One region of the Bilophila sp. 4_1_30 genome, then DNA from elsewhere that is predicted to be linked to it. Evidence: predicted binding sites of a transcription regulator. Region 1 holds the regulator's gene; the other holds the start of a gene.
What was found. Region 1 encodes sigma-54, which starts transcription at its own class of promoters, with help from an activator protein. Its sites were predicted from a motif close to CTGGCACGGNNNNTGCTT; they were not measured.

Region 1 (21,149 bases):
TGATGCGATCATTTTCCGAATTCAGGAACGTGAGGAATTCAAAGTCATTTGCATCAAGCTGCATGGCCGCCTCGTCGGGGCTCATGGGCTTGGGAGAAAAATGGTCTCGCCCGGTAATCGTTCGTTCTCCATCTTCTTCCGTCACTTCAAACGTATACACATCGATATCGTTAGCGCGTCCCTTACGATGGATTTCCTTGTTACGGGAAACGAACTTCTTGACCTGAGCTTCCAGCTTATCAAGAACGAGGTCGATGGAGGCGTACATATCTTCCGAGACTTCGCTGGCGGCGATGTTGATGCCGTCACCGGTAAGCTGAACTTCCACGCGCTGGCGGAACTTATCGACCGCCATATTCACCTGCGCATCAAGAGCGGGGTTCTTGCCGAAGAATCTTCCCAGCTTCTCCATACGGCGGCGGGCATACTTACGCAAATGTTCAGACGGCTCGAAATTCTTGAAAGTAAAGGAAATGTGCATGAAGCCTCCTTTGGCTGATAACCGGTCCGCACAGCGAATACCGAGATATCCGCAACGGACATTGCTTTGTCAGGCATGGCTTCTTTACAACAACCTTTTAGGGGTCCTGTCAAGGGCTCTCAAACGGCCTCGAACGGCTAAAAATGGGCCTTTCTCCTGGACGATGACGGAATATCCATTGCCATCCGGTACTTGGCTACCGTTCTTCGGGCTATATTCACTTTCAAGTGTTCCTTGAGAATTTCGCCGATGCGTTCATCGGAGAGAGGGTTTTTAGGATCTTCCTCGCTGATGCACTTTTTGATGAGCGCCTTGACGCTCTCCGAACCCACCTGGCTTCCGTCATCCAGCTCCAGCGCGCTGTTGAAAAAGAATTTGAGTTCGTACACGCCGAAGGGTGTTGCCACATATTTGTTGGTCGTGATGCGGCTGACCGTGGATTCGTGCATGTTGATATCATCGGCGATGTCTTTCAGGATAAGCGGTTTGAACTTGCTGATCCCTTCCTCAAAAAAGCCGCGCTGGTGTTTTACAATACTTTCGACGACTTTGTACAATGTCCGCTGCCGCTGGTGCAGGCTTTTGATAAGCCACGCCGCAGAACGGATTTTTTCGTTGAAGTATTCTTTTTCCTTGCTTGACGCGTTTTCCGATGCGTTATCATACACAGGGCTCAAGTGCAGATTCGGCAGGCCGTCCTCATTGAGGACAATGAGGAATTCCCCGTCCACCTTGTAAACAAAGACGTCAGGGCTGACAAAAGTGGACACGCCTTCGCCAAAACTCGCTCCGGGCATGGGATCAAGGGACTGGATGATATCCAAATATTCCTTGAGTTCATCCATATCCAGCCGGAATTTGCGGAGCAGGGGCTTGTATCTGTGGGCTTCCAGATCTTCAAGGTGATCACGCACGAGATCAACAAGCACCTGATCCCTGTCATATCCCAATGCTTTTATCTGGATGAGGAGACATTCTTGCGGGGTTCGGGCTGCAACACCCACCGGATCGAATAGCTGGATGGCCTTAAGGACCGTCGCCACCTCTTCGGCAGTGGGCCATGCTTTATCTTTCGCTTCGGCGGTCGAAGCCCCGTCAGCAAAATCCGCCCGCGCCATCTCTGCCATTTCCTCAAGAGATGCTTGGAGGTAGCCGGAAGAAGAGAGATTTCCGATAATGATTTCACCGAGTTCTTTTTGGTCATCGGAGAGAGAGGAAAGGCGGAGCTGCCACATGAGGTGGCTTTCAAGAGTGGGGCTGGAGGCATATCTGGCCTCCAGAGAACTCATTTCTTCGGGGAGCTCATAGTCTCTGGGCTGGACTTGCTGCGGGGTACTGGCGAATTCTCCGAGATAGTCTTCCCAGTCTTCGGAGCGGGCCACTTCCCGATCGTATGTAGGCTCATCTCGCGGGGATTCGGGACGGACTTCTGCGGGCGGCTCGTTGGATGGCTCATCCTGAATTTCTTCGAGGAACGGGTTTTCCAGCAGCTCGCGCTGGACCGTTTCCACAAGCTCCAAGCGGGATAGCTGCAATAGGCGGATAGCCTGCTGCAATTGTGGTGTCATCACCAGCTGTTGTGAAAGTTTAAGCTGCTGTCTGAGTTCCAATGCCATGCAAATATCCCGTTGTCATAAGAGTCTGTCCAACCCGCAGGTACACCTTGTGAGAGGAGGGGAACCGACGGTAACCGTCAGGCGAAGATCAACCGGGCATCTTTATGCCTTACATGCAGGGATTATGCCACATGCTTAGGGATGTTGCAAGAACAGGGACGCTTTTTTTCTCTGTTCTTTTCTCGGAGATGTTTATTGGATGAAAAAGAAATGAGAAAAAGACTGGTTATCTTATTCAACTCACAAAAAAAGATCGGTACCGGAGCACACGATCTTTTTTTATAATCACAGAGAATGACGGAATATGGTGTCTCAGAGCGAGAAACCTTCTCCAAGATATACGCTCCGGGCCTGTTCGTTATTGACGATGGTTTCCGGTGTCCCGGAAAGAACGACCTGCCCCTGCACCATGAGGTAGGCCCGATCGCAAATCGTCAGTGTTTCACGGACATTGTGGTCAGAGATGAGAACTCCGATCCCGCGATCACGCAAGGCGCGCACCAAACCTTGGATATCACCCACCGCAAGAGGGTCGATGCCAGCAAACGGTTCGTCGAGAAGGACGAATTTCGGTTCCCGGATAAGCGCACGGGCGATTTCCAGACGCCGGCGTTCTCCTCCGGACAGGTGCATGGCGTGGGATTTTTCCAGTCGGGTGAGACCGAAATCTTCAAGCAATACATCCGCCCTTTCTTTCTGCTCCTTACGGGAAAGGCCCGTATGCTCCAGAATAATCTGAAGATTTTGACGTACCGTAAGTTTTCTGAAGACGGAACTCTCCTGCGGGAGGTAGGAAATGCCCACACGTGCGCGCTCATGGAGCGGCCACGTGCCAATATCCTGCTCTTCAAGGAGAACCCGCCCGGAAGACGGTTTGATGATTCCGGTCAGCATATAGAACGAAGTGGTTTTACCCGCCCCGTTCGGGCCGAGCAGACCGACGATTTCCCCTTGGTTCACTTCGGGGGAAACACCGCGTACGACCTCGCGTTGGCCGTACCATTTGCGCAAGTCAACGCCGGACAATCGGGCCATCAGCGGTTCCCCCGGATCGGGCTGGAGTTTTTAGAACCGGAAAAGACAGCTTCGACGCGTTTCTTGGACCCGCCCATGACTTCGCTGCGGTTTTCTTCCGTAAAGTACTTGATGGTTTCCCCGGTAACGGTGTTTTCGCCATCAGTCAGGCGAGGATCGCCTTCCATGAGAAGAACGCCGTCATCCATCGTATAGGTTGCCTTCGCGCAAGTTCCGTTGCGGTTTTCACTTTTCATACGCACATTCCGTTCGGCAACGATGCGATCAACGTCACCGGCTGCCATTCCGGCAGGCATACCGCCTTTTTCGCCTTCTTTCTTCTGAGCGTCGCCTTTGGGTGGCTTCAAGTAAACCGTGATCCTATCGGCCCATATTTCAATGTCGGGACGTACCACATGGACGTTTTTATCAAAGATGACGAGTTGCTTTTCAGCAAGATAGGTCAATTGATCGGATGTGATCCGCGTTTCAACATTCTTGGCGGGTTTTGGGGGCGTCACCGGAGCCGCCCACAACGGGGCGGAGCAGAGCAGGCTTAAACTCAGTGTGGCTATACCTAAAAAAAGTTTTTCATGATGTTTTCCTAGCTGTAAACCGTTGGAGCTATAACGGGCTTATTTCCTTGCAGGCTGAGGCGATTCTTGCTGGGGATTGGCTTGCGGTTCACGTGGAGAAGGTGCGGCATTGGCGTTTGGGGCGTCGGGGCGGGGCTTGAGTACGACCAGCACGCCTCCCGAACCATGCATTTCGTTGGCAGCAAGATCCCAGGTAAAAAAGGCAGCCGTCCCGGATGCCGTGGGGCTTTCAAGCGCAGCGCCCTCGGGGAAGGTCATGAGGCGTTTGTTGGCGTCGTAATTCATGCGCGAACTGGTGATGACGTCATCATAGCGAGTGATGACGACATCATCCCAGAGCGTGAGAAAACGCTGGTTGTCGGTGATTCTCCCCAGCTGGGCCTGCACGTCAAGAACATCGTCGTCGGGGTTGCTTGCGGAGCCTTCGCCAAGCGCATAACGGACGACGGGTTTGTCCACATCGATCGTATCGCCGTTCTGGGACATATGGGCCCAGCTTGCTTTGAGACGCCACAGCTCCAAGCCTTTATTTCCTTGGAACAGATTGATCCCCTTGATGGCCAACCCAGCCACTTCCTCAAGCGGATTTCCGGATTGCGTGGCGTTGCCTTGAAGCTTCGCCCCGTCAAGGGACTTGATGCCGCCCTTGTTGGCGACATCAAGCAATCTGCCGATCAGCGTTGTTTCTCCGCCACGTTTCGCGACGTACCAACCTCCGGCGAGAAGCGCCACCAGCGCGGTAATAAGCAGGATTCGTGAACATTTCATTCCAAGCGCATCCAGTGCTCAAGCAGAGCTTCCCGTTTCCCTTGGCAAGTCAGCAGCAAGTCGACAAATTCCCGGACGGCGCCGCATCCGCCTTCTTTTTGCGTCACGAACTTCGCCAGTTTTTTGACGTCCGGCATGGCATTCGCGACGGCAGCGGGCAGCCCCACGCGAGACATCGGTGCGAGATCGACCCAATCATCTCCAAGGTAGGCGATTTCCTGCCACTCAAGGGACATCCGTTTGCGCATCCCATCCAGAATAGTACATTTGTTGTCGGCCCCGCCATGATACTCGGTCACGCCGAGGACTTCCAGCCGTCTCACGACGCAGGGCACATCCATGCCCGACAGGACGGCGACTTCAATCCCCGCCGTTTTGGCGAGCCGGATGCCGATGCCGTCGAGGACATGGAACCGCTTCATGGCCAGCCCATTGGCGTCATAATAGAGGCCGCCGTCCGTCATGACGCCGTCCACATCCAGGACGAGAAGCCGGATGTGCTTGGCGAGGCTTTCGATCGATTCTCGCCGGGGAGTGGGAGAGTGGCCGGATATCCCGGTCCCATCGGAATAAAGAGTATTACAAGTCATAAGGAATGTTCCATATGGCTGAAAGTTGCTTCAAGAGCGCCGGAAGCTTGGCTAGGGGCCAGCTGTTGGGGCCGTCGCACAGGGCCTTGTCGGGATCCGGGTGGCATTCCATGAAAATGCCGTCCACTCCCGCCCCTGCCGCGGCACGGGCCAGTGTGGGCACGTGATGCCGTTCACCGCCGGAGCAGCTGCCTTGCCCTCCGGGAAGCTGAACGGAATGCGTCGCGTCGAAGATCACCGGGACGCCCAATGCCCGCATGATAGGTATGGAACGGAAATCGACCACGAGGTTATTGTATCCGAAAGAGGAGCCCCGTTCCGTCAGAAGGACGCGGTCATTGCCAGCCGCGACCAGTTTATCGCGTACGGGGCCCATATCCCACGGAGCCACAAACTGGCCTTTCTTGACGTTGACGACGCGGCCCGTCCGCGCCGCCGCCAAGAGCAGGTCCGTCTGGCGGCATAAAAAAGCGGGAATCTGAAGGATATCCGCCACCTCACCTACAGGTCCGGCCTGTTCGGGCAGATGGATGTCCGTCACAACGGGCAACCCCGTTTCCTCTTTAATCCGAGCCAGCCACTCCATGCCTTTGACCAGGCCCGGACCGCGGAAACCTTTCCCTGAGGTCCTGTTGGCCTTATCCCACGAACTCTTGAAGACGGCAAACAATCCGGCTTCCCTGCTGGCTTCGGCTACGGCATGCGCCGTGTCCAGCGCCAATTCGAAACTTTCCAGGGCACAGGGGCCCGCAAAAATAAAGTGGTCCTTCCGAAGCTGACCATAGAGTTCGTCTGATGTCATCATGGGCATTCCTTAGCGTTGAGAAGGAGTTCTCGCTTGGAGACAACCTTGCGGTCATTCCGGTTTTGTCGCCGGAATGACCGCAAAGGAATAAGCATTAGGGAAGGGAAGTCTACTTCTTGCGAGCCAGGCAAGACGCACGGATGAAGTCTTTGAACAACGGATGGGGCTTCATCGGGCGGGACTGGAATTCGGGATGGAACTGGCAGCCCAAGAACCACGGGTGATCGGGGATTTCAACGATTTCCACCAGCGTGCCATCGGGGGACTGGCCGCTGAAAACCATGCCCATATCCGCAAGACGTTCGCGGTAGGCATTGTTGAATTCGTAGCGGTGGCGGTGGCGTTCGTTGATATTGGCCGTTTTGTAGGCTTCGAAAGCGTGCGTCCCTTCCGAAATGGCGCAGGGATACGCGCCGAGGCGCATGGTCCCGCCCTTGTCGCTTTCCGCATCGCGGCGCTCCACGGCCTTTTTGCGGAAATCGTACCATTCGGTCATCAGGTAGATGAGCTTGTCCTTGGCGAACGGGTTGAATTCTTCGGAGTTGGCTTCCTCGATGCCGACGACGTGGCGGGCGAATTCGATGACCGCGCACTGCATACCGAGGCAGATCCCGAAGAAGGGCACATTGTTTTCACGGGCATACCGGATGGATTCGATTTTCCCTTCAACGCCGCGGTACCCGAAGCCGCCGGGAACGAGGATGCCGTCAGCGCCTTTGAACGTCTCTGCGACGTTTTCGGCGGTCACCTCTTCGGAATTCACATAGCGCAGATCCACGGCGACCCTGTTGGCGATGCCGCCATGCACCAAAGCTTCGTGAAGGCTCTTGTAGGCTTCCTTCAGTTCGACATACTTGCCGACGATGGCTATGGTGACCCGGCCCTGCGGATTCTTGACGTTGTGGACCAGCTCTTCCCACGGCTCAAGCTTGGCGTTGCGGGCGGGCAGGCGCAGCATGATGGCGACCTTTTGATCCAACCCTTCCTCATAGAGTTTCAAGGGCAATTCGTAGATGTTGCTCACATCCACGGCGGAAAACACGGCATCCTTGTCCACATTGCAGAACAGGGCGATTTTGGCGCGGAGGTCGGCGGGGACGGGCTCTTCGCAGCGGCAGAGGATGATGTCGGGCTGGATGCCGATCGAACGGAGTTCCTTGACGCTGTGTTGCGTGGGCTTGGTCTTGTGTTCTCCGGCGGAACGGAGATAGGGCACGAGCGTCAGATGGATGTACAGGCAATTGTCGCGGCCCAGTTCGGAGCGGAGCTGGCGGATGGCTTCAAGGAAGGGGAGGCCCTCGATGTCGCCCACCGTGCCACCGATTTCGATGATGGCGACGTCGGGAGCAGGGTTTTCGGGCTCATCCTTGGCGAGGCTGAGGATGGCGCTTTTGATTTCATCGGTGATGTGGGGGATCACCTGCACCGTTCCGCCGAGGTAGTCGCCGTGGCGCTCCTTGGTGATGACCTTATAATAGATGGAACCCGAGGTCGTGTTGTTTTTCTGGGAGAGGGCCGTATTGAGATAGCGTTCGTAGTGCCCCAAATCGAGGTCCGTCTCCGCCCCATCATCCGTAACGTACACTTCACCGTGCTGATAGGGGTTCATGGTTCCGGGGTCCACGTTGATATAGGGATCAAGTTTTTGGATGGTCACGGTCAGCCCACGCGTTTTCAACAGCGCGCCGATGGAAGCCGCCGAAAGCCCTTTGCCGAGAGAGGAAAGGACGCCACCAGTGATGAAGATAAACTTGGTCTTCATGAAAAACCTCGAGTTATGATTTTCCCGCCGTGACGGAGGGGATACAGTGTACGAAACTCGCTCTGAAACAGGATACATCAGAAAAGGAGAGAACGCGAACACAAAAAGCCCGCCTGAGCGGGTCGACATGCGGCTGGTTCTGTAACAAAAACAACGCCTTTGATTGGGAAATGGTGGGGACGCTCCGTCTGTTCCAAAACCGTAATTCCTCTGCTCCTCAGCAGGCCATTCAGATGCACGCAAACAATATCCGCCAACTATAGGCCGTTTTCAGAAAAAAAACAGCCATTGACTGAAAAGAAACACCCGCATAAAGTAAATCCCCCATTCCAGACTGGCTCCCTTTTTTTCTCGGCGAGGGAACCCAACTGGATCATGCAGGCGCGTTATCGCTTTTTCAGTAAGTAAGCTTTTAATTTTTATGCAGGAAAAGGGTGGACAATGAGTCAGGTCAACACGCTGGTCATTACCGGATACGGCACCAACTCGCATCAGGAAACAGCGCATGCCGCACGTCTGGCCGGTGCGGACAGGGCTGATGTGGTGCATTTTTCCGACATTGTGGCTGCGAAGGTCCGCCTGAGCGAGTATCAGTTCCTTGTTTTCCCCGGCGGATTCCTTGATGGCGACGATCTCGGGGCGGCACAGGCCGCGGCACAGCGCTGGCTGCATCTTTCCGACGCGGAAGGCCAGCCTCTGCTGGACAGCTTGAACCGGTTCGTCGATGCGGGCGGCCTCGTGCTGGGAATCTGCAATGGATTCCAGCTGCTCGTCAAGCTCGGCGTACTCCCCGCGCTGGACGGGAAGCGTTTTGAGCGGCAGGTTTCCCTCAGCCATAACGACTCCGCCCGCTATGAGGACAGATGGGTCCAGCTCAAGCCGAACCCCGACAGCCCGTGTATTTTCACCAAAGGACTGGCTGTCCACGGTGTGCTGCCGATGCCTGTCCGTCATGGCGAAGGCAAGCTCGTGGCCCGCGATGCCGCGACCTTGCAGCGGTTGCAGGACGAAAACCTGATTGCTTTGCAGTATACGCATCCTGAAACGGGCGAAGCTACGCAGGAGCATCCTTGGAATCCCAACGGTTCTCCACTGGCCATTGCCGGCCTGACGGACCCGACCGGGCATATCCTCGGCCTGATGCCGCACCCCGAAGCGTTCCACCACGCCACCAACCATCCCGGCTGGACGCGCGGGGAAGTCGCCGTGCCCGGAACCGCACTCTTTGCGAATGCTGTCCGGTATCTGCGCGAGAACCCAGTCAACCACAGCTAGGATGCGCCTGTTTGGCAAGACAGAGGAATTGGAAGCATGAAACAGTCGGAACTCATTGCGCTCATTGAACGGACGGCACCACTAGCGATCGCCGCGCCGTGGGATAAGTCGGGCGTTCAGGTCGCTTCCGCACGGCAGGATATCAACCTCCTCGCCGTGTGCCTTGATCCGACGCCGGAATCCATCCGCATCGCGTTGTCCGGGGGGGCTGAAATGATTTTGGCCCATCACCCGTTGACGATGGAGGGGCGGTTCACCGATCGGCTGGACAGCTACCATGAAGTCCTTTCGCTGTTGTTTCGGGCCAATGTGCCGCTGTATTCGGCGCATACGTCCCTTGATGCGAATCCTTTGGGTCCGGTTTCCTGGCTGGCGGACGAGCTGGGGCTTTGCCGTATTCCTTCTTCTGACACGAAGGATGGCGAGGCAGGGCATGGAATGCCATTGCCGCTGACCGTGCTGGAACAGACGGGGACAATGGAGCGGGGCGGCGGTTCGTATGCCTGCGGCTTCGGCGTCGTCGGCGATTGTGCGGTTGACATGACCCCGGAAGATCTGAAAAAAATGTTGGCCCTATGGCTGGTGGGGAGTTGCCCCCGCTTGGCTGGGACCTTGCCTGAGCGCATCCGCCGCATTGCCATCTGCCCCGGATCGGGAAGCTCGCTTGCGCCTGAGGCCGCTGCATGTGGCGCGGACTTGCTCATTACCGGTGACTTGAAGTATCATACCGCGCTTGATCTTCCCCTTCCAGTGCTGGATGTGGGGCATTTCAGCCTTGAAGAAGAGATGATGCGGCGTTTTGCCCTGCAATTGAAAGAGAATGTGTCTGATGTCGCCGTGCAGTTCGTGCCCGCGCAGGATCCTCTTGCGCCGTTTTCCCCCACAGACTGAGGCGTAATCCGTTATCAGATTTCAGGAGAAGAGTTGTGAGCCTTTATCTCGAACAAATCCGCCAACTCGTGGCCCTTCAGCGCGTGGACGATGCCATCCATTCCGTGGAGATGGAACTCGAACAGGCCCCGAAAGAATTGGAAGATCTCAAAAACCGTTTCGCCGCCACGAACACGCAGCGCGAACGGGTGCTGGAAAAGCTTGCGCATTTGAAGGAACAGGAAAAGCGCATCACTGGCGAGCTTGATGACGACAGCAGCCGCATCAAGAAGAGCAAGAACAAGATGATGCAGGTATCCAACTCCCGGGAATATCAGGCTATGGCCCGGGAAATGGACAATATGGAAAAGGTGAACCGTTCCCGTGAAGAGGAACGCGCCGCCTTGCTGGAAGAAAAGCTGCATCAGGACAACGCGCTGCAGGAAGTCGACGCTATATGGGCCGACCTCAAGGCCGAGTTGGAAGCCAAGCAGATCAGCCTCGAAACGCGGCAGGACGAAGCCCGCAAGCGTTTGGATGAGCTGGCTCAGGTGCGTTCCGAAACTGGTTCCGCTGTGCCGCGTCCCGTCCTTGATCGCTATGAGTTCATCCGTCGCCGTCTGTCCCATCCCGTGATCGTACCCGTGACTGCCGGGGTCTGTTCCGGTTGCCGGATCATGATCCCCCCGCAGACATTCATTGAACTGCAGGGAGGCCATAAGATCATCAACTGCCCCAACTGTCAGCGCTTGATTTACTGGGTGGAGCACTTTAACGAAGAGACCAACCAGACGGCTGATGAAATGGCGCACCACGCCGAATAGTTTTTGGGTTTTCGGGAGCCGGATGGATTGTCGCCGCGTCCGTCGCGTTTCGGCGTGACGGACGGAGAGGAAAGTCCGGGCTTCACAGGGCAGGACGCTGGGTAACGCCCAGGGGGAGTGATCCTCGGAGAGCGCCACAGAAAGCAAACCGCCGCCCTCGGGCGGTAAGGGTGAAACGGTGGGGTAAGAGCCCACCAGTCGGCACGGTGACGTGACGAGCTCGGCAAGCCCCGTTCGAAGCAAGACCAAATAGGGAAGCGGATCGGCCCGATCAACGCTTCCGGGTAGGTTGCTTGAGGGTACAGGTAACTGTGCTCCTAGAGGAATGACAGTCGCCATGCCGCCCGCAAGGGCGGGGTGGTACAGAACCCGGCTTATAGTCCGACTCCCGATTTGAGGCTCCGGTGACGGTTTTTGCATCTGCAGACTTCACCGGGGCTTTCTCGCATTCAGCACACAAGTGAGGTCATTCATGGCGTGGACACTTCTTCTCGCGGCGGGGCAGGGGAACCGGTTGGCTTCGGCCACAGGGGGGCTTGCCAAGCAATTCTTGGATTGGAAAGGCGCTCCGTTGTATTGGGAATCAGCGCTCGTCTTTTCCCGATGCGCACGCGTGGATGGGCTCGTTTTCGTGTTTCCGGAAGCGTGCATTGACGAAGAGCGCGAACGGGTAGCGGGCCTGATGCGGAATGCGTCCCTAGGGATTCCTTGGAAGGTTGTCGCTGGCGGAGCGTTGCGTCAAGACTCCGTCCGAAACGGCTTGGCCGCTTTGCCGGGTGATTGCATGGAGGTCCTGATCCATGATGCGGCAAGGCCGTTTGTTTCGCCCGTGCTGGTCAACCGGATACTGGACGGGCTGCATGGTGAAGCTTCGGGGGAGTGTGTCGCCGCATGTATCCCCGGCATTCCCGTGGTGGATACCATTAAAGTGATGGATGAAGAAAAAAAGGTCGTTGCCACACCTGATCGGAAACATCTGATGGCGGTTCAGACCCCGCAAGGTTTTTCCCTCGCTTTTCTGCGGGTTGCCCATCAGCGTGCGGAAGAGGAAGGCTGGGTTGTCACTGATGACGCCAGTTTGCTTGAACTGTGCGGACACGCCGTGCATGTCGCGGAGGGAGAAGCGGGAAACAAAAAAATCACCACGCCCGAGGATTTGGAAATGTTGCGGATGACAGGAGAGCGTATCCCGTGTGTCGGTTATGGGTATGATGTCCATAAGTATGCTGATGGCAATGAAGCGAGACAGCCTGCCCGGCCTATGCGGTTGGGGGGGGTGCCCATTGCCGGTTCGCCGGATGTGCTGGCCCATTCTGATGGAGATGTCTTGCTGCACGCATTGATGGATGCCTTGCTTGGCTGCATCGGAGCGGGGGATATCGGAACATTCTTCCCTGATTCCGATCCTGCATTCGACAATGTCAATTCGGCTGTGTTGCTGGACACGGTTCTGGAGCACGTCCTGAAGGCCAATGTACATATTACCCATGTCGATCTGGCTGTCATTGCTCAGATTCCCAAAGTCGGCCCGCATAGGGAAATGATTCGGCGGAATGTGGCAAGGCTGCTCGGGTTGGACCTGGGAGCGGTAAATGTGAAGGCGACGACGGAGGAAGGGCTTGGTTTTACAGGTGAACGGCTGGGGATAAAGGCCGTCGCCGTGGTTACGGGGCTTCGTGGTAATAGAGACGCATAATACTTTAAATTATGTAAATTTTAAAATCCCAATAAGTATACTGAAAATAATAGATAACCCTCTGGGTTGAATGAAAGTTCCATGTCGTTCTTGTAAAACTTTGTATGTTGGTGTAACAAGCAGTACGGGCCCTTTCCGTGGGGTAATTCTAACCTTTTTCGCATCGTGAGCCGTTATGAGCGACCTTCAGCAGGGCATGGACTGTCCTTGGTTTTCTTCTTACGACAAAGGTGTGCCGCATGACATAGTCATCCCCGAGGGAGGGCTGCAAAATATTCTCGACACTGCGGCGGAAACATACGGACAGCGTGAAGCCATCGTCTTTCAAAATACGCATATTTCCTATAGGGAATTGAAAGAATTAGCTGAAAAACTGGCCGCTTCGCTCCGGCGGCGCGGGGTCAGGCCGGGAGATCGCGTTTCCATCATGCTCCCGAATCTCCCTCAGACATTCATCGCATTCTGGGGTGTCATGAAGGCCGGAGCGGTCGCCGTCATGACGAATCCTCTCTATATGGAATCCGAGCTGACGCATCAGATTAAGGATTCCGGCGCAAAACATCTCATCACCCTCGATATTTTTTGGCCCAAGATTGCGGCGCTGCGGGAACAGCTCGAACTGGACGTCTGTTATGTGACGCGTGTCCGTGATGCGCTGAAATTCCCCTTGAGCTGGTTGCAGCCGTTTTCGGCCCGACGGCAGGGTACATGGGTTCCTGTTCCGTTTGACGGAAAAGAGGTCGTAGCGTGGAAGGACCTTTTCAAAACGACCGAGCGCCTGAGCGTGGAAGTGACGGATGCTCACGAGACCATCGCCTTGTTGCAGTACACGGGAGGTACCACGGGGCTTTCCAAGGGGGCCATGCTGACCCATGCGAATCTATTGGCCAACCTTACCCAGCTGATGGCGATCATTCAACAGCCCCCGGAAAAGGAGCATGTGTTTCTGGCCCTGTTGCCTTTGTTCCATGTGTTCGGTTTGACGATTACATTGTTGCTACCCGCAAGGATGGCCGCACGAGTGGTCCCCATGCCGCGGTATGTCCCCGCCGACATGCTGGAGGCATTCAAAAAGTACCAGTTCACGGCGTTCATCGGCGCTCCTTCCGTCTATATTTCCCTGTTGCAGCAGAAAAATCTGGCCCAGTACGATCTGCATCATATCATATTCTGTATTTCGGGATCAGCCCCCATGCCTGTCGAATGGCTGAAGAAATTTGAAGAAGTGACGGGCACGCCCATCACGGAAGGCTTTGGGCTGACCGAGGCTTCGCCCGTTACCCATGCCAACCCCGTGTTTGGGAAGCAGAAACCGGGTTCTATAGGTGTGCCGGTTCCCGGAACCCTCGCCCGTATTGTCGACACGGAAGACGGTGAAAGGGTTTTGGCTCACAATGAGATCGGGGAGTTGGTCATCAAGGGGCCGCAGGTTATGAAGGGTTATTGGAACCGCCCGGAAGAAACCGCCCGGACCATCCGCGACGGCTGGCTGTACACCGGCGATATCGCCTACATGGATGAAGAGGGTTATTTCTACATTGTCGACCGTAAGAAGGATTTGATCATCGTTGGTGGTTACAACGTCTATCCGCGTGAAATCGATGAAGTCCTCCACACACACCCCAAAATTCGGGAAGCCGTTACCGTGGGCGTTAATCACCGCTCCCGCGGTGAAACCGTCAAGGCGTATATCGTCCCGGAGGAAGGGGCGAATCTGACCGTACCGGAAGTCGTGGCCTTTTGTCGCCAGAAACTGGCTTCCTTCAAGGTGCCTCGCTTGATCGAATTCCGTGAGGAACTGCCGAAGACGATGGTCGGCAAAGTGTTGCGGCGCATCCTGCGGGAAGAGGAGCTGCACAAGAGCGATACGGAACAGGATAAAGAACAGCTTGTCCCCGAAGAAACCTCGAAGGAAGAGGTTTCCGCTCCGGAGGCTGGAATCGGAGAAAAGGAAGCAAAAACGCAGGGCGAACCCGAGAAGACGGACGGAAACGCATGAGACTGCTTCTTCAACGGGTCCGTGAGGGAAAAGTCGCCATTGAAGGTCAGAACGTGGCATCCATCGGCAAGGGCTTGGTTGTCCTCGTTGGTTTTGGCCCGGAGGATACGCTTGATCTGCGCGGAGGCAAGCTCTGGAATACGCTGATCGAAAAGATGGTGGTTCTCCGCATTTTTCCTGATGATGAGGGGAAGATGAACAGAGGGATAGAGGAAGCCGGTGGAGAAATCATTCTGGTTTCCCAGTTCACGCTCTATGCGGATTCCCGAAAAGGGCGGCGCCCCTCGTTCCACCTGTCGGCCCCTCCGGGCGTGGCGGAACCGTTGTTTCAGCATTTTGTGGAAGATGTGCGAACCAGACTGCCGGGACGAGTCCAGCAGGGCGTGTTCGCTGCGGACATGGATGTTTCCCTCACGAATTGGGGGCCGGTGACGATCTTGCTGGACTCAGCGGATTTTTAGCGGATAACAAATACGATAGACAACCAAAAAGGACGGCTCGTTGAAACGCCGTCCTTTTTGGTTTGAGTGATTGGGAGATTGTCAGCGGTTACGCTTTGAAAAGCTGGGTGGAGAGATAGCGCTCACCGGTGTCGGGCAGAACCGTCACAATGCGCTTTCCTTTCCATTCCGGTCTGTTCGCCAGAAGAAGCGCCGCCGCGACGTTGGCGCCGGATGAAATGCCGCAGGAAATGCCCTCTTCCGTCATGACGCGCCGGGCCATCTTGATGGCTTCCAGGCCGGGGATAGGCAGCACTTCGGTCAGCAGGGAACGATCCAGCAACGCGGGAACGAAACCGGCGCCAATGCCTTGAATAAGGTGCGGCCCAGCGGGATTGCCCGAAAGGACGGCCGATTCCGCAGGCTCGACAGCGAACAGCCCCACCGAGGGAAGGTGTTCGCGCAGGTAGCGCCCTGTCCCCGTGATGGTTCCGCCTGTGCCGACGCCCGCAACAAAGGCATCCACCATTCCGGCGTCCGCGAGAATTTCCGGACCCGTCGTGCGGTAGTGCGCTTCCGCATTATCCGGATTGGAGAACTGATCCAGTAGTACATAGCCTTTCGTGGCGGCCAGCCGCTGGGCTTCCTCAACGGCCCCGCCCATGCCCTTCGCGGCGGGGGTGAGAATGAGTTCCGCCCCAAAACCGCGGAGCAGGGCTTTGCGTTCGTCACTCATGGATTCCGGCATGGTCAGGATGAGCTTGAATCCCATGCATGTGGATACGACCGCCAAGCCGATGCCGGTGTTTCCGCTGGTCGGTTCGACAATGGTTCCGTTCGGCTTGAGAGTGCCCTTTTCGAGAGCCCCCTGAATCATACGGAGGGCGGCACGGTCTTTGATGGAGCCGCCCGGGTTGCGGGATTCGACTTTTACCAGAATCTCCGCGTCAAGACCTTCGGTCAATTTGGTGAGCCGTATCAGCGGCGTTTTTCCGATGCTCTGCAACAGATCCATAACGTTTCCTTTTGCTCCGAGAGCAGGTTACAGGACGGAATGATATATTTTTTCCAATTCGACACATCGCGCTTCGACGGAGTAGCTTTGCCCTCTGCGGGCGCTGTTCGCTCCCCACAGTTTCCGGCGCTCAGGGTCAGAGGCCATTTCCTGTAAGGCTCGCGTTAAGGCTTCCGTATCATCCGGCGGGACAAGCAGCCCATTATTTTGAGCTATTTCAGGAACTCCGCCCACTGTAGCAGCCACTACGGGCAACCCCATGCGGATGGCTTCAAGAAGCGTATTGGGAGCCGAGTCCATATTCTTTGAAGGGAAGACAAATGCATCTCCTATCTGGAGGTAATCGCTGACGCGTTCGGTCTGCCCTATGAGACGGACTTTTTCTCGGATTCCCAGCGTATCGCAGAGAGGAAGCCAGAGATCGGGGTTGGCTCCCACCATGACCAGATGCGCGTCAAGGCAAGCGGAGGAAAAAGCCTTCAGAAGCGGTTCTATCCCCTTGGCAGGATTATTGTTTCCCACATAGGTAAAGATAAGGGCTTGCTCGGGGATGTCCAGTTCCTGTTTTACGGCGGAGGCGGGACGCGTGGGAATCACGCGATCATCGGGAATGCCGTTTGGGATGACGTGGATTTTGTGCTTGGGGCAACACCAGCTGATTGCCCGGGCACAGGCTTCCGAATTGGGAAGAAAGGCCTTCATCGAAGGAGAAAGGTAGGGGAGGGGATTACCCGGGCGGTATATGACGCCGCGATGTGCGACACAGGCCAGCTTCCGGTTCCGCCAAAACAGGCCCCACCATGCAACGCGTTTTACAGCCTTATTGTGAAAGGCGTGAACGATGGTCGACGTATCCGGCGAGGGAAAGAGGCTTTCCACATAGGTACGGTGTTGCGCCGGATCTTCCGGCAACATATGCCAGAGGGGATTGGATGCCGCATTGGGCAATTCCCAGAGCGTCGAATCATGGGGGAGACAGAGCGCCACATCATGGCCCCGTTCGCTCAACCCCTGGGCTTGATAGACTGCTTGGCGTGTACCGCCGCTGCGGTTACTGGACGAGGTAATGATGATTACGCGCATGACGTCCTCTCTTTCGGAGCGCTGTGTGTGAAAACGCGTTTGCTCAGATAAGATGGCGAAAGATATCGGTATAGGTGTTCCGCATGAGCAGGGCCAGCTTGAGCCGCTGTGCCGCAGTGTCTCCCGGCTTGCGCCGGAAGAGGGAAACGATATGCCCGCTTACAGTCGTAAAGTCCGTATCGCCGCGCTCCCCGAATTTGTCGATATACGATCGTACGAGGAGATCAAAGGCGTTGGCCTGTTCCCGTTCTTTATTGGTATGTGCCTGTTCGTATAGCCCAAGCATGAAACGTTCGAAGAGGAATTCGCCATCAGAGGGGAATGAGCGTTTCAGCCCAAGGCGCCAGAGGCCGATGCCCATGGCACGCAGTTCCCGGATGGCCCGTTTTCTCTGGCGAAAATGCAATTTCCGTATGCCCAGGAGCTCAAGCTCCTGGGCAAAATCCATACTTTCCAGTATGGCGGAGAAGTTTCCCAGCACCTCTTCCGTCATATCGGGCAGAGAGCCTTGAGAGACTGTTGACACAATCCGCTCCGGAATCAGTCGGAAGGTTTGTCGGAAGAACGTTTGCGCCCCTTAAAGCCGCGGCCGCCTTCACGCTTGCCTTCCTTGGAGAAGGGCTGGCCTTCGCGTCGGCCACCTTCTCGGCGAGGGCCGTTTTCCCGAGGGCCGCGCCGCCCGCCGCCGGTATGGGACTTGGGGGGCCGCGCTGCACCCTCCGATTCCTTACGCGGCGTACCCGCCGGAAGGAATGCAGTGGGGTTGAGGCTCTTCTGGTAACAATCATCAAGAAGCAACGTCAGCAAATGCCGTTGTTCCGGATCTTCCGCGATGCTTTGCACCAGCGGCTCAAAACGCTTCATGCGTTCACGCTCCAGCCCGTTGAGCTGCCGGAAACGGGCTTCGAGAAGGGCCGTAACCCGCATACCGACCGCATGGGCGACTTCTTCGTCCGTAGGGGCCATGTGTTGGGTGAGCGGTACCTTGAAATACTTGGCGATCCGCTGGAGTTCCATTTTTTCCATGATGTCGACGAGGGAAATGACCACACCGGCGGCTCCGGCGCGCCCGGTGCGTCCCGCCCTGTGGATGTAGGATTCCCTGTCGTCCGGCGGCTCGTAGAGGAACACATGGGAGAGTTCGGGAATGTCAATGCCGCGTGCGGCCACGTCCGTGGCGACGAGGAACCGGATGGTGCCTTTGCGCAGCCGGGAAAGGACATCTTCGCGGCGGCTCTGGGACAGGTCGGCGGACAACTCGTCGGCGTTGAATCCAAAACCTTGCAATACGGCGGTCACGAAGTGCACCGTAGCCTTGGTATTGCAGAAAATGATAGCGGAGGCCGGGTTTTCGACTTCCAGAATCTTGATCAGCGTGCGATCCTTTTCCATGCTCTTGCATTCGCAATAGAGATGCTGGACTTCCGCCACATGGATCTGCGTCGTGGACAGGGAGAGCATCTGGGGATCAGTCAGGAATTCTCCCGCCAGCTTGAGCACATGGGGCGGATAGGTAGCCGAGAACAGCATCGCATGGATGGACGTTTCGGGCAGATACCGCTGTATTTCTTTCATATCCGGATAGAAGCCGATGGAAAGCATCCGGTCGGCTTCGTCAAAAATCAGAGCGGAAATATGATCAAGGTTGAGCGTGCGCCGCAGGAGATGGTCAAGCACACGGCCTGGCGTCCCCACAACAACGCTGACTCCCTGACGGAGTGCCTCCATCTGCTTGCCGTAGCCGACTCCGCCATAGACGGCGGCCACGGTAAAGCCGCTCCCTTTGAAAAGCGTTTTGGCTTCCTGTTCCACCTGAACGGCAAGCTCGCGGGTCGGAACGAGAATGAGCGCCTGTACGGCGGGCATGGCCGGGTTCAGGCGGGCCATGAGCGGAAGCAGATAGGTTCCCGTCTTACCGCTGCCCGTACGGGACTGGACCATGAGATCCCGCCCTTCGAGCAGATAGGGGAGAGCGCGGGACTGCACGGGCATAAGGCTGTTCCACCCGGCCTTGGCGCAGGCTGTCTGAAGCAATTGAGGCAGATCGGCGAGGGAGACTTCCGGGAGGGCGTTTTCGGGTTCGTCGACGGAGATGATTTCAGAAGACGTCTGGATGGTGTTGGAGGAGTGAGACTTGGCTTTGGCCTTCTGGGCAGCCGGGTTGGCCTTGGCCTCTTGCATTTGTTCGGTCATGTGATGTCCAAAAGTGAAAAGGTGAAACAAGAACTCCGGGCTCCGGGAACGTCCCTATTGGAGAGTATCGGAAAGCCGAATCGACATAGCACGATGGTTACCCGGTACGGAGCGGAAATTTTCTCAAACAAAAAAACGGCAAAGGCGTTACGAAGGGTTGTCTCGTACGGTCTCCGGCAAGCAGAGCCGACGGCATGTTGGGCAGCCAGTCGAAAAAAGAAAAAGCCAAACCTCAGCAACGCAAGCGAAGAATGATAACAGACCTGCCACACAAGGCAAGATCTGAGAGAGGCCGTTTCGTGGGTATTTTCCGGAGAGCAGAGCTCATGAACGATCTCGGTTCCTATGACACCGCCTCTTCTAAGGGCTTGTTCCACCGCAACGAAGCATATTCACCCCCAACCCATTGGATGGATGAGGGCTGAATGCCGAGTTTCTCCCAGCGGGGAAGCAGGCTCCCCTTATGGCCAGAGAAAAAGCCTTGGCAATATTGGGGGAAGAAGAGTTCGTCCGGCGGCAGGAAGCCGTTCAAAGCGAAATGCGAACGGACCGTTTCGAACAGCGCTTCACTTTGGATGATACTGCCGAGTGCCGGGTGGCGAGGCCCCACCAATACGGATTCATCCAGTTCACGCTCCGGGGCGAGGCTCAAACGGATGACGGGGATTCTCCGTGCCCATGCAGAGGCAAGAGCTTTCCCAAGGGTGGTTATGGTCGTGTCCAGTTCCCAGGGCGCATATCGGCCCATCCTCCACCGTTCCGCCAGCGGCGTACCGTCCACGACGAGACAGGGATAAAAACGCAAACAGGAAGGAGAAAACGCAAGGGCCTCTTCGACATCTTCAGAGAAGCGTTGCGGAGTGGAGCCGGGCATACCGGGGAGTAGCTGGATGCCCAGTTTGAGGCCGCTTTCTTTGATCAGACGGCAGCCTTCCCGTGCCGTATCGCCATTGTAGCCGCGTTGCACCTCCAACAGGGCTTCGGTATGGAATGACTGTATTCCCAGCTCAACGAGATCCAGTCCCGCATGGCGCAATGCCTGCAACCGATCCGGGCGGAGCGTATCAGGGCGCGTCGAACACCGGACCCGGCATACGATGCCTTTTTCTTTGGCTTGCATGGCCAAGGCCAGACATTCCATCTGGAGGCGTTCGGGGAGAGCGGTGAACGTACCGCCGTAGAAGGCCAACTCGATGGGGCGAGAGGCCGTCCGCTCCATGTGATGCGTCTCTAACTCGGACAAAAGATTGGCAAGAGCTTGTGGGTATGGTAGGCAATCAGAAGGTCGCGTGTGCCCCGTCTGCTTGTCTTGAGCGCAAAAGAGGCAACGATGTGGGCAGCCTGCAAAAGGCAAAAAGAAAGGGACGATGGCGGGACGCTGTCGCGGAGCTGATGCGCCGGGGTTGCCGACCGGAAAAAGGCACTCGCGCGCATGGCGTCCCGTGGAAGAGTTTTTTTTCATACCTGTTGATTTGTTTGGTATTAGACGATAAGTGTTGGTATACCTTGGCGCTTATCGATTTGTACACAGTGTTTGGTTTAGAGACTATTCCACAGTTCACCGTGGAGGTCGAGCCCGAGGTAAGAAAAAGGAGCCGCTATGCCTGCATCGCAACATGAAAATTGTATTTTTTGTAAAATCGCACGTGGGGAGATCCCTTGCACATCCGTCTTTGAATCCGAAGAGCTGATAGCTTTTCTGGATATCAGCCCCGTCAACAAGGGACATACTCTGCTTGTTCCTAAGGCGCATATGGAAACACTGTTCGATATGCCTACTGGTATAGGCGAAACGTTATTTGCTGCTATGAAGCAGGTGGGCTCTGCCGTTATGAAGGCGACGGGTGCTGAAGGTCTGAATGTCGTTCAGAATAACTATTCCGCTGCGGGGCAGCAAGTTCCGCACGTGCACTGGCATCTTATTCCCCGTTTTGCTGATGACGGTTATACGGCGTGGCCGCAGGGAGCATATCAAGATATGCAGGAGATGGCGGCCCTTGCTGACGCTATCCGGGAAAAACTATAACCGACGGTTTCAAGGATGAGCAGAAAAGGGTCATATTCTCCCGCTGTAGGCGTGCAATCTTCTTGAACTATAGATAAATAGAGAGTATACTTAGGG
Region 2 (10,490 bases), on a different contig from region 1:
TCCATCGGCCGCTCTCAGGTTGCCGCCGATCCCATCGGCGCGGGCGAGGGCGAATGGGTTATCGTGTCCCGCGGCAGTTCCGCACGTTTTGCCATCGACAAAGATGCGCCGCTGGATCTGGTCATTGTCGGCATCGTCGACCATGTAAACGCCGGTAAGGCAGCTATTTATCGCAAGAATCAGGGGGAATAGCCCCTGCGGGCGGTCCGCCGCCCACCGGAAGACCCCGAGTTTTCCGCTCTGCCTCGTCTCCTGACGAGGATGACAAACAGAAAAAACAGGCCCCCCGCCCGGCAGTCCTCAAAGTCCCGCGGGGTCCGGCTTCCAGCATAGGAGTATAGATATGGACGTGCGCCAACAAGACGTGGAACGCATTGTCGTTGAAGTTCTGAAAAAGATGATGTCCGATCAGCCCACCGCGGCTGCTACGACCGTCGTCGCCGCCAGCGGCTGCGACTGCGGCGACTTCGGCCTCTTCGATCGCCTCGAAGACGCCGTGCAGGCCGCCGAAGCCGCTCAGAAGAAGATCAGCACCGTCGCCATGCGTGACAAAATCATCGCCGCCATCCGCAAGGCCGGCCTTGAAAACGCCAAGGCGTTCGCTGAAATCGCCCACAACGAAACCGGCATGGGCCGCGTGAGCGACAAGATTGCCAAGAATATCCTCGTTTGCGAGCGTACTCCCGGCACCGAATGCCTCTCCCCCATGGCCATTTCCGGCGACATGGGCCTGACCCTTATCGAAAACGCTCCCTGGGGCGTGATCGCTTCCGTGACGCCGTCCACCAACCCGACCGCCACGGTGATCAACAACGCCATCAGCATGATCGCTGGCGGCAACTCCGTGATCTTTGCTCCCCACCCCAACGCCAAGCGTGCTTCCCAGACGGCCATTCAGGTCCTGAACAAGGCCATCATCGAAGCCACCGGCGTTGCCAACCTGCTTGTCGCCGTAAAGGAACCCACCATCGAAGTGGCGCAGGAGCTCTTCTCGCATCCTCGCATCAAGCTGCTCGTGGTGACCGGTGGTGAAGCTGTTGTGGCTCAGGCCCGCAAGGTCGCCACCATGCGCCTCATCGCCGCCGGCGCCGGCAACCCGCCGGTCGTCGTCGACGAAACCGCCAACATCGCCCGCGCTGCCCGCAGCATCTACGACGGCGCTTCCTTCGACAACAACATCATCTGCGCCGACGAAAAAGAAATCATCGCCGTGGATTCCATCGCCGATCAGCTGAAGGCCGAAATGAAGGCCATCGGCGCCGTGGAAATCAGCCTTGAACAGGCTGACGCCGTGGCTCGCGTGGTTCTGCGCAACTATCCTCAGGTTGAAGGCGGCAAGGCTCCCAATCCGAACCCGAAGTGGGTCGGCCGTGACGCCGCCCTCATCGCCAAGGCCGCCGGCATCGACGTGCCCGACAGCTGCCGTCTGCTCATCGTGGACGTGAAGCGCGACATCAACCACGTGTTCGCTCGCGTGGAACAGCTGATGCCCGTTATCCCGCTGCTGCGCGCCGCCAACGTGGACGAAGCCATTGAATGGGCTCTCATCCTCGAACGTGGCCTGTCCCACACCGCCGGTATGCACTCCCGCAATATCGACAACATGGACAAGATGGCCCGCGCCATGAACACCAGCCTGTTCGTCAAGAACGGCCCGCACCTCGCCGCCCTCGGCGCTGGCGGCGAAGGCTGGACGACCATGACCATCTCCACCCCCACTGGTGAAGGTGTGACTTGCGCCCGCTCGTTCGTGCGTCTGCGCCGCTGCTGCGTTGTGGACAACTTCCGCATCGTCTGATTGTAGCGTACGCCTTTTATGGGGGGGAGGGACTGGTTCCCTTCCCCCTTTCTTATTATGGATATGGAGATGCCGGGGAAGAGCGGAAGAGTCTTTCTAAAAAAGAGCTTTTTCTTTCCCTCTCTGGGCGCTATCCTTCTGTTTTCAAAGGTTTTTGCGTTTATCAAATCCCTGCTTGCGGTCTTTTTGGGCACATGCATTCCTCGAAAAAGTACTCGCTTCAACTCGGATTGGGTGTCTTTTCCGATAGTTCCAGTTTGTAGAGGCCATTTTAAAAATACTTTTTTCACAAAATGGATTTTTCTGATGTCGCATTTTTGCATCATACTTTCCACCCCCAACCAACGCTGTTCCTTCAAAGGGAGTTTTTTCTGATATAATATCAGTAAGATAAAAACCCTTGTCAGGAACTATTCTCTTTCGCTGCGCAAAAACGGACACAGGTTGCAGGAAAACCTCTCTCTGTCGCAAAAATGCAACATTATACGACTACTCTTTGCGGATTATTCCTGATAAGCGATGCAATTTTGCGACTGCACCCTTTTCCAGAAAGACGTCTCAAAACACTCTCTTTCACAATACCATGAAATAACAAGTAAACATTTTTTCTAACCCATCTGGCACGGCACTTGCTTTATTATAAGCAAGACAAGTGAAGAAGGGAACGAGAACTTCCGAGCGGTCTGCCGGAAAGCTCCACACATCATACTACACAACCTTAATTCCTACACGGAGAAGTGACATGACTCAGGTAGCTGAAATCAAATCGCCTCATGAGCAGCGTCTCGAAGACAACATCGCCGGTAAAGAAGACATCTATCGCGAATCCCACAAGCGCGTGTTCAAGCTGCTGGAACGTTTCGACGGCCAGAAGCCCGCTATCGACGTCGAACGCGCTCTGTTCTTCACGCAGTCCATGGCCGAAACCGTGGGTCAGCCCTTGGTTCTCCGCTGGGCCAAGGCTCTGATGAACGTTGCCAAGAACATCACCGTCATGGTGCAGGACGATCAGCTCCTCCTCGGCCGCTGCGGTGGTCATGACGGCCGTTACGGCATCCTGTACCCCGAACTCGACGGCGACTTCCTCGACATCGCCGTGCGCGACCTTCCCACCCGCCCGCAGTCTCCGGCTTCCATCAGCCCCGAAGACGCCAAGATCGTGGTTGAGCAGATCGCTCCTTTCTGGAAGGGCCGCACCTATCACGAAGCTCTGAACAAGGCTCTTCCCGCCGAAGTTCACAAGCTGACCTACGACGATCCCGACGGCCTGATCTCCCGCTTCATCGTCAACGAAACCTCTTCTTTCCGCTCCTCCATCCAGTGGGTGCATGACTACGAAGTGGTGCTGAAGCGCGGCTTCAACGGTCTGAAGCAGGAAATGGAAGAAAAGCTGGCCGCTCTTGATCCCGCCTCTCCCGTGGATCAGGTGGACAAGCGTCCCTTCATCGAAGCCACCATCCTCGTGTGCGACGCCATCGTTCTGTGGGCGAAGCGCCACGCCGACGCCGCCCGCAAGGCCGCCGAAGCTTGCGCCGATCCGGTCCGCAAGGCCGAACTCATCCGCATGGCTGAAAACGCCGAACACGTGCCCGCCAACCCGGCTCGCGACTTCTACGAAGCCGTTCAGTCCCAGTACTTCACCCAGATGTTCTCCCGTCTGGAACAGAAGACCGGTACCACCATCTCCAACGGCCGTATGGACCAGTACTTCTATCCCTTCTACAAGAAGGACATGGAAGCCGGCATCCTGACCGATGAAAAGACCCTGGAATACTTGGAATGCATGTGGGTCGGCATGGCCGAATTCATCGACATGTACATCTCCCCCGCCGGCGGCGCCTTCAACGAAGGCTACGCTCACTGGGAAGCCGTCACCATTGGCGGCCAGACCCCGGACGGCCGCGACGCGACCAACGATCTGACCTACCTGTTCCTGAAGTCCAAGCGCGAATTCCCGCTGCACTACCCCGACCTCGCCGCCCGTATCCACAGCCGCGCTCCTGAACGCTACCTGTGGGACGTCGCCGAAACCATCAAGTTCGGCTCCGGCTTCCCCAAGCTGTGCAACGACGAAGAATGCATCCCGCTGTACGTCTCCAAGGGCGCGACCTTTGAAGAAGCCCTTGATTACGCCGTGTCCGGCTGCATCGAAATCCGTATGCCCAACCGCGACACCTACACCTCCGGCGGCGCTTATACCAACTTCGCCTCCGCTGTGGAAATGGCTCTGTACGACGGCAAGATGAAGAAGTACGGCGACGTGCAGCTCGGCATCCAGACCGGCGACGCCCGCAAGTTCAAGAGCTGGGACGAATTCTGGAACGCCTACGTGCAGCAGCACATGCTCCTGCTCCGCACGACGTTCATCCAGCAGTACATTGTTATCCAGACCCGCGCCAAGCACTTCGCCCAGCCCATGGGCTCCGTGCTGCACGCTCTCTGCCGCAAGCACTGCATCGACCTGCATCAGCCCCAGATCCCCGAAGGCCTGAACTTCGGCTACTTCGAATTCATGGGCCTCGGCACCGTCATCGACTCCCTGGCCGCCATCAAGAAGCTCGTGTTTGAAGACAGGAAGCTCACCATGGATCAGCTCATCGACGCTCTCGAAGCCAACTTCGAAGGCTACGAAGACATCCAGCAGCTCCTCCGCACGGCTCCCTGCTACGGCAACGACGACGAATACGCCGACGAAATCGGTCGCGAACTCGACCGCATGGCCGTGTCCTTCGCCGCCAAGTACGGCAAGGAAATGGGCATCAACAACGACGCCCGTTACGTGCCCTTCACCTCTCACGTGCCCTTCGGTAAGGTTGTTTCCGCTACCCCGAACGGCCGCGTGGCGTGGTTCCCGCTGGCTGACGGTTCTTCCCCGTCTCACGGCGCCGACCACAATGGTCCCACCGCCATCCTGCTCTCCAACCACAACACGAAGAACTACGGTATGCGCGCCCGTGCTGCCCGTCTGATCAACGTGAAGTTCACTCCCAAGTGCGTTGAAGGCGATGCCGGTACCGAAAAGCTGGTGCAGTTCATCCGTACCTGGTGCGACCTGAAGCTGTGGCACATCCAGTTCAACGTCATCAACGCCGATACCCTGAAGAAGGCCCAGAAGGATCCTCAGAAGTATCGTAACCTCATCGTCCGCATCGCCGGGTACAGCGCCTACTTCGTCGACCTGACCCCCGACCTGCAGAACGACCTCATCGCCCGTACCGGCCACGACCAGATGTAAGTTCTGGCCGCTTGCGGCACACAAGATGAATGATTAAATAAATGGCGGGCCGGAATTATCTGGCCCGCCATTTCCAACTCTAACGCTCAGAAAAAGAGGTAGTCCATGGGTTCCTTTGAAGATAGAAAGGCGACCGGAACCGTCTTCAATATTCAGAAATATTCCGTTCACGACGGTCCCGGCATCCGGACCATCGTCTTCCTGAAGGGCTGCCCCCTGTCGTGCAAATGGTGCAGTAACCCCGAATCCCAGGCCTCGCATCCGCAGGTCGCCTACAACAAGGGCCGCTGCATCGGCTGCCACCGCTGCATCAAGGCCTGTGAACACGACGCGATCACCGTCAACGAAGATGGCACACTCTCGCTCGACCGCAGCAAGTGCGACGTCTGCAAGACGCTCGACTGTGCCCACGCCTGTCCCGCACAGGGGATGATCATCTACGGCGAAAACAAGACCGTCGATCAGATCCTCAAGGAAGTGGAAAAGGACGCCCTGTTCTATGCCCGCTCCGGCGGCGGCATGACCCTTTCCGGCGGCGAGCCCCTCATGCACGCCGACATTGCCCTCCCGCTGCTCCGGGAGGCCCGTCATCGCCGTATCAAGACCGCCATTGAAACGTGCGGCTGTATCCCGTGGGATACCCTCAAGGAAGCCGCCCCATACCTCAACTATGTCCTGTTCGACGTCAAACAGATGGACAGCGAAAAACACCGTGAGGGCGCTGGCGTCGGCAACGAACTGATCCTCAGCAACCTCAAAAAGCTGCTCACCGAATTCCCCAACCTGCATGTCCAGGTCCGTACGCCCATCATTCCCGGGTTCAACGACAATGACGAGTTCGCCTACGCCCTCGGCGAGTTCCTCAAAGGCCACGAGAACGTGGGTTACGAAGCCCTGCCCTACCACCGACTGGGAACCCAGAAGTACGACTTCCTGAGCCGCGAATACGCCATGGGCGACGTCAGCCTGCCCGACGGCGTCGCGCAGCGCATCCAGCGGATCGTCGATGAAACCCGCGGTGCCGTGACGGAAGAAAAGAAGTAAGCTTCCGCTCCTCCCTTCCGAAAGATATCCCCGCCCGGCGATCCGGGCGGGGATTTTTGCTTTCCCCTCCGTCCACTCGTCCCCTTTCCACGCACGCCTTGACGTTCTTGCGTACAGGCACTAGCATGAGAAACCAATTTCCCTGCAATCATTTTATTTCTCGTGCGATGCCTATGGAAAACACTTCGATGACGTCTCTTGCTCCCCATTTTGAAAGTATCCTCGACACCCTCTCTGATGGCGTCTTCATCAGTGACGCGGAGGGGACGACCCTGTTCGTCAACAAAATGTACGAAACCCTGACCGGCCTGAGGCAGGGGGAAATCCGGGGCAAGAACATCCGCACGCTCGTCCAGCAGGGGATTTTCGACAAGGTCGTCAATCCGCAGATCGTCGAAACCGGGAAATCGGCCACCCACGTCCAGCAGCTCGCCAACGGGAAGCGTCTGGTCTTGACCGGCTATCCCGTTTTCGACGACAAGGGCCAATTGTGCCTTGTCGTGACCTTCGCCCGCGACATCACCGTCCTGACCCAGCTGCAGGAGGAGATGACCGCCCAGAAGAAACTCATCGAGCAGTTCCACGACCGTCTCGCCTTCCTTGCCCGCGAACAGACCCGCGAACTCGTCCCCGTCTTCGAAAGCCGCGAGATGAAAGAGGTTATGAGCCTTGTGGAGCGGTTCGCCAGTTCCGACGCCACGGTGCTCATCCTCGGCGAAACGGGCGTCGGCAAGGACGTGGTGGCCCGCCTCACCCACGAACTCAGCCCGCGCAAGGAAAAGATGTTCCTCAAGGTGGACTGCGGCGGCATTTCCGAAAGCCTCACCGAGTCGGAACTCTTCGGCTACATGCCCGGAGCCTTCACCGGCGCAGGCAACAAGGGCAAGAGCGGCTATTTCGAAATGGCCGACGGCGGCACGGTGTTTCTCGACGAAATCGGCGAATTGAGCCTTGCCATGCAGACCCGCCTGCTCCGCGTGCTTCAGGATGGCGAGATCATGCGCGTGGGCTCCTCCAAGCCCCGCAAGGTCAACGTCCGCATCATCGCCGCCACCAACCGCAACCTTGCGGAACGTGTCGAAAAGGGCCTCTTCCGGCGCGATCTTTATTACCGTCTCAACGTGGCCGTGGTGAACATCCCGCCCCTGCGCGAGCGCCCTGACGACATCCAGCCTCTCGTGACGCATTTTCTGAACATGTTCACTTCCAAGTACCGCAAACACATGAACCTCACGCCCGGCCTCATGGAAGCCCTGCGCCAGTATTCATGGCCCGGCAACGTGCGCGAGCTCCAGAACCTCATGCACAGCATCGTGATCACCAAGGATCACGGCCCGCTCTCCGTCAAGGACTTGCCCCGGCACATGACCGGCAACGAGAATGAGGAGCTGTTTTTCCCTGACGACGGCATCAACTACGAGCGCCCCCTCAAGGACATCATGGCCGACATCGAGCGCGGCATCCTCCGCAAGGCTCTCAAGGTGCACGGCTCCGTCCAAAAAGTCGCCGAGGTCTTCAAGGTCAACCGCAGTACCATTTTCAGAAAGCTGCACTCGGAGAAGGATGGAGGGGAATAGAAAATGGGAGGGGGGAAGGGGAAACTTTCTGAGAAAGTTTCCCCTTCCCCCCTCCAAACCTCTCCTCTTCCTCTCCAAAGACTTTCGTAAGTGGGACAGAATATGATTTCAGGATCGCGGAGGCTGTCCCTTGGCGGCAGTTTTCCGGAGACGCCTTTTCCAACACATCACGGAGGCGACATGAAACGATGCAGGATCACCGTCCTCAAGCGGCATTTTGATGAGGAACTGGCCAAGGAATACGGCTCCAAGGGAATCGGCAAGTGTCCGATGCTCAAGGAAGGGCAAATTTTTTACGCCGACTACGCCAAGCCGGAGGGGTTCTGTGATGAAGCGTGGAAGGCCATCTACCAGTATGTTTTCGCCTTGGCGCACGGCAGCGGACAATTCTATTACGGCGACTGGATCGAAAAGCCGGGCATAGCCATATGCAGCTGCAACGACGGTCTGCGCCCCGTCATTTTCAAAGTCGAACGGACCGACGAAGAAGCGGCCATCAACTACACCCCGCATCACGATTAGGGCGAGAAGAAATTGGGGAGGGGGAGGAGAAACTTTCTGGAGAAAGTTTCTCCTCCCCCTCCCCAAACTCCACCCTCTCCTCTTCAAAGACTTTTGTGCTTATCGAATCCCTCTTTACAGCTTTTCCGGCGCGGATTGCCATCAGAAGAATACTTCTTTCAAAGAGGAACAGCGTTAACAACACACTTTCAAAACAAATAGGAGAACAAGTTCATCATAGCCTGCCCGAGGACCCCCTCAGCAGTGCCGCTCACTTCGAAAAAGGTACTCCTGACGGACTTGGAGCGAAAAGAAGCGGTTCCGTTTTCAGCTTCAGCCGGAGACGGAACCGCTTCTTTTCGCTTCGAGGGGTCTGGGGGCATCATGCCCCCAGACCGCCGGGGAGGCATTTACTTCTTCAGATTCTCAGCCAGCAGCTCGGAGATGTGCGTCACCTTGAGGCCCTTGCCGTCCTTCTCCGCGCCGCCGCGGATCTGAAGCACGCAGCCAGGGCAGTCCATGACCACACGGGCCGCGCCGGTATCCGCGATGCCGTCCAGCTTCTTGCGAAGCAGCGCGGCGGACACTTCGGGGAACTTGGCGGAGTACGTGCCGCCGAAACCGCAGCACACTTCCTCTTCGGCAGCCGGAACATAGTCGGCGGCAGCGGCGATGAGTTCACGCGGGGCTTCCTTCACGCCAAGGCCACGGCAAAGGTGACAAGAGGCGTGATAGGTTACCTTTTCGTCGCTGTGGTTGAAGCTTTCGGCGCTCAGTCCGAGCTTTTCCTTCGCGAACGTGCTGAAGTCCATAACCTTGTCCGCAAGCGCCTTTGCGCGGGCCTGACGTCCGGGCTGCCCGGCGAACAGTTCCACATAGCCTTCCTTGAGCTGCGAGGCGCAGGAGGCGCAGAGGGTCAGGATGACATCGTAATCGCCCTTCTCGAAGGCATCCATGTTCTGGAGCGCCACGTCGCGGGCGGTTTCGCGCTGGCCCATCATCACCACGGGCAGGCCGCAGCAGGACTGATCCATCGGGAAGTCCACACGGATGTTGTGGCCCTGCATGAGCTTTACAGCCGCTTCAAGCTGCTCGGGATACACGAAGTCCTGTACACAGCCCGCAAAGATGGCCACACGCAGCGAGGGGTTCGCGGAAACCGGGCGATCCAGCTTTTCCCAGCGGTCGCGGAACGCCTTGTCGGCGATGGCGGGCAGGGCGCGGAACTCGTTGTCCTTGGCGAACATGGAAGGCAGATGGCGGATGAACTGCTCGCCGCCGGTGAGCGGCTTCTGGGCGTACTTGGCGAACTTCAAAAGCGTATGGAACGCCTTGCGGTTCTTGAGGGTGGACGCCAGCAGGTTCATGGGCAGGCTGTTGCCGTCCTGCTCAATATACCGCATACGGATTTCCTCAATCAGGCCGGGCAGGTCGATGCCCGCCGCGCAGACGCTCTTGCAGGCCTGGCAGTTCACGCAGTTCTGGACGAGCGCCTTGGCGCGGTCCTTGCCGTGGAACAGGTAGGTCAGGATGAGGCCGATGGCGCCGATGTAGATGTAGCCCATGCGGTGCCCGCCCACGAGACGGTACACGGGGCACACGTTGGCACATGCGCCGCAGCGCACGCAGCGCAGGGCCTGCGACAGGATGGGATCGTTGAGCACGGCTTTACGGCCATTGTCCACGAACACTACGTGCATACTCTTCTTGCCGTCGGGCGCGGAAGCCGTGGGCACGCCGCCGGCGATCCACGTGACGTAAGAGGTCAGATGCTGGCCCGTGGCGTTACGGGGCAACACGCGGAGGGTCGCCATCGCGTCGTCGAACGAGGGGATCAGCTTGTCGATGCCGCCCACCGCGACATGCACGCGGGGCAACGTGGTGACCATGCGGGCGTTGCCTTCGTTGGTCACGAGGCCGATAGCGCCGGATTCGGCCACGGCGAAGTTCATGCCGGAAATGCCCATGTCGGCTTCGGCGAACTTGCGGCGCAGCTCGCGGCGGGCCACGCGCACGAGGCTGGTGATGTCTTCGGTCTGGTGCTTGCCGGTTTCCTTGGTGAAGGTATCGGCAACCTGCGTGCGGGACAGGTGGATAGCGGGCATGACCATGTGGGAAGGCCCTTCATGGCGAAGCTGGATGATCCATTCCGCAAGGTCGGTTTCCACCACTTCCATGCCCTTGGCTTCAAGGGCCGTATTGGTCTGGATTTCCTCGACGGTCATGGATTTGGACTTCACGACCATCTTACAGCCGTTTTCTTCCGCGATCTTGGCGATGATGCGGTTGGCGTCGGCGGCATCTCTGGCAAGATGCACCTGCACCCCGCGCTTTT

Region 2: the regulator sigma-54 is predicted to act here: its motif matches at 2,416-2,433, upstream of HMPREF0178_RS10375 (glycyl radical protein).

The regions. Positions count from the first base shown of each region.
Region 1 is NZ_JH114231.1:366,366-387,514, reverse strand. It holds gene hpf (ribosome hibernation-promoting factor, HPF/YfiA family) at 1-481, opposite strand, end outside; gene rpoN (RNA polymerase factor sigma-54) at 619-2,097, opposite strand; gene lptB (LPS export ABC transporter ATP-binding protein) at 2,410-3,132, opposite strand; gene HMPREF0178_RS01845 (LptA/OstA family protein) at 3,132-3,632, opposite strand; gene lptC (LPS export ABC transporter periplasmic protein LptC) at 3,747-4,475, opposite strand; gene HMPREF0178_RS01835 (HAD family hydrolase) at 4,472-5,065, opposite strand; gene kdsA (3-deoxy-8-phosphooctulonate synthase) at 5,055-5,876, opposite strand; gene HMPREF0178_RS01825 (CTP synthase) at 5,980-7,632, opposite strand; gene HMPREF0178_RS01820 (phosphoribosylformylglycinamidine synthase subunit PurQ) at 8,074-8,907, shown strand; gene HMPREF0178_RS01815 (Nif3-like dinuclear metal center hexameric protein) at 8,944-9,798, shown strand; gene HMPREF0178_RS01810 (zinc ribbon domain-containing protein) at 9,834-10,601, shown strand; RNA gene rnpB (RNase P RNA component class A) at 10,616-10,994, shown strand; gene ispD (2-C-methyl-D-erythritol 4-phosphate cytidylyltransferase) at 11,074-12,297, shown strand; gene HMPREF0178_RS01800 (long-chain fatty acid--CoA ligase) at 12,473-14,296, shown strand; gene dtd (D-aminoacyl-tRNA deacylase) at 14,293-14,757, shown strand; gene cysK (cysteine synthase A) at 14,846-15,751, opposite strand; gene HMPREF0178_RS01785 (glycosyltransferase family 4 protein) at 15,779-16,834, opposite strand; gene HMPREF0178_RS01780 (hypothetical protein) at 16,878-17,360, opposite strand; gene HMPREF0178_RS01775 (DEAD/DEAH box helicase) at 17,375-19,027, opposite strand; gene HMPREF0178_RS01770 (elongator complex protein 3) at 19,371-20,489, opposite strand; gene HMPREF0178_RS01760 (HIT family protein) at 20,628-21,053, shown strand.
Region 2 is NZ_JH114232.1:836,981-847,470, reverse strand. It holds gene HMPREF0178_RS10385 (EutN/CcmL family microcompartment protein) at 1-192, shown strand, start outside; gene HMPREF0178_RS10380 (aldehyde dehydrogenase family protein) at 344-1,798, shown strand; gene HMPREF0178_RS10375 (glycyl radical protein) at 2,541-5,033, shown strand; gene HMPREF0178_RS10370 (glycyl-radical enzyme activating protein) at 5,139-6,077, shown strand; gene HMPREF0178_RS10365 (sigma-54-dependent Fis family transcriptional regulator) at 6,266-7,654, shown strand; gene HMPREF0178_RS10360 (TIGR04076 family protein) at 7,835-8,176, shown strand; gene ldhH (L-lactate dehydrogenase (quinone) large subunit LdhH) at 8,566-10,490, opposite strand, start outside.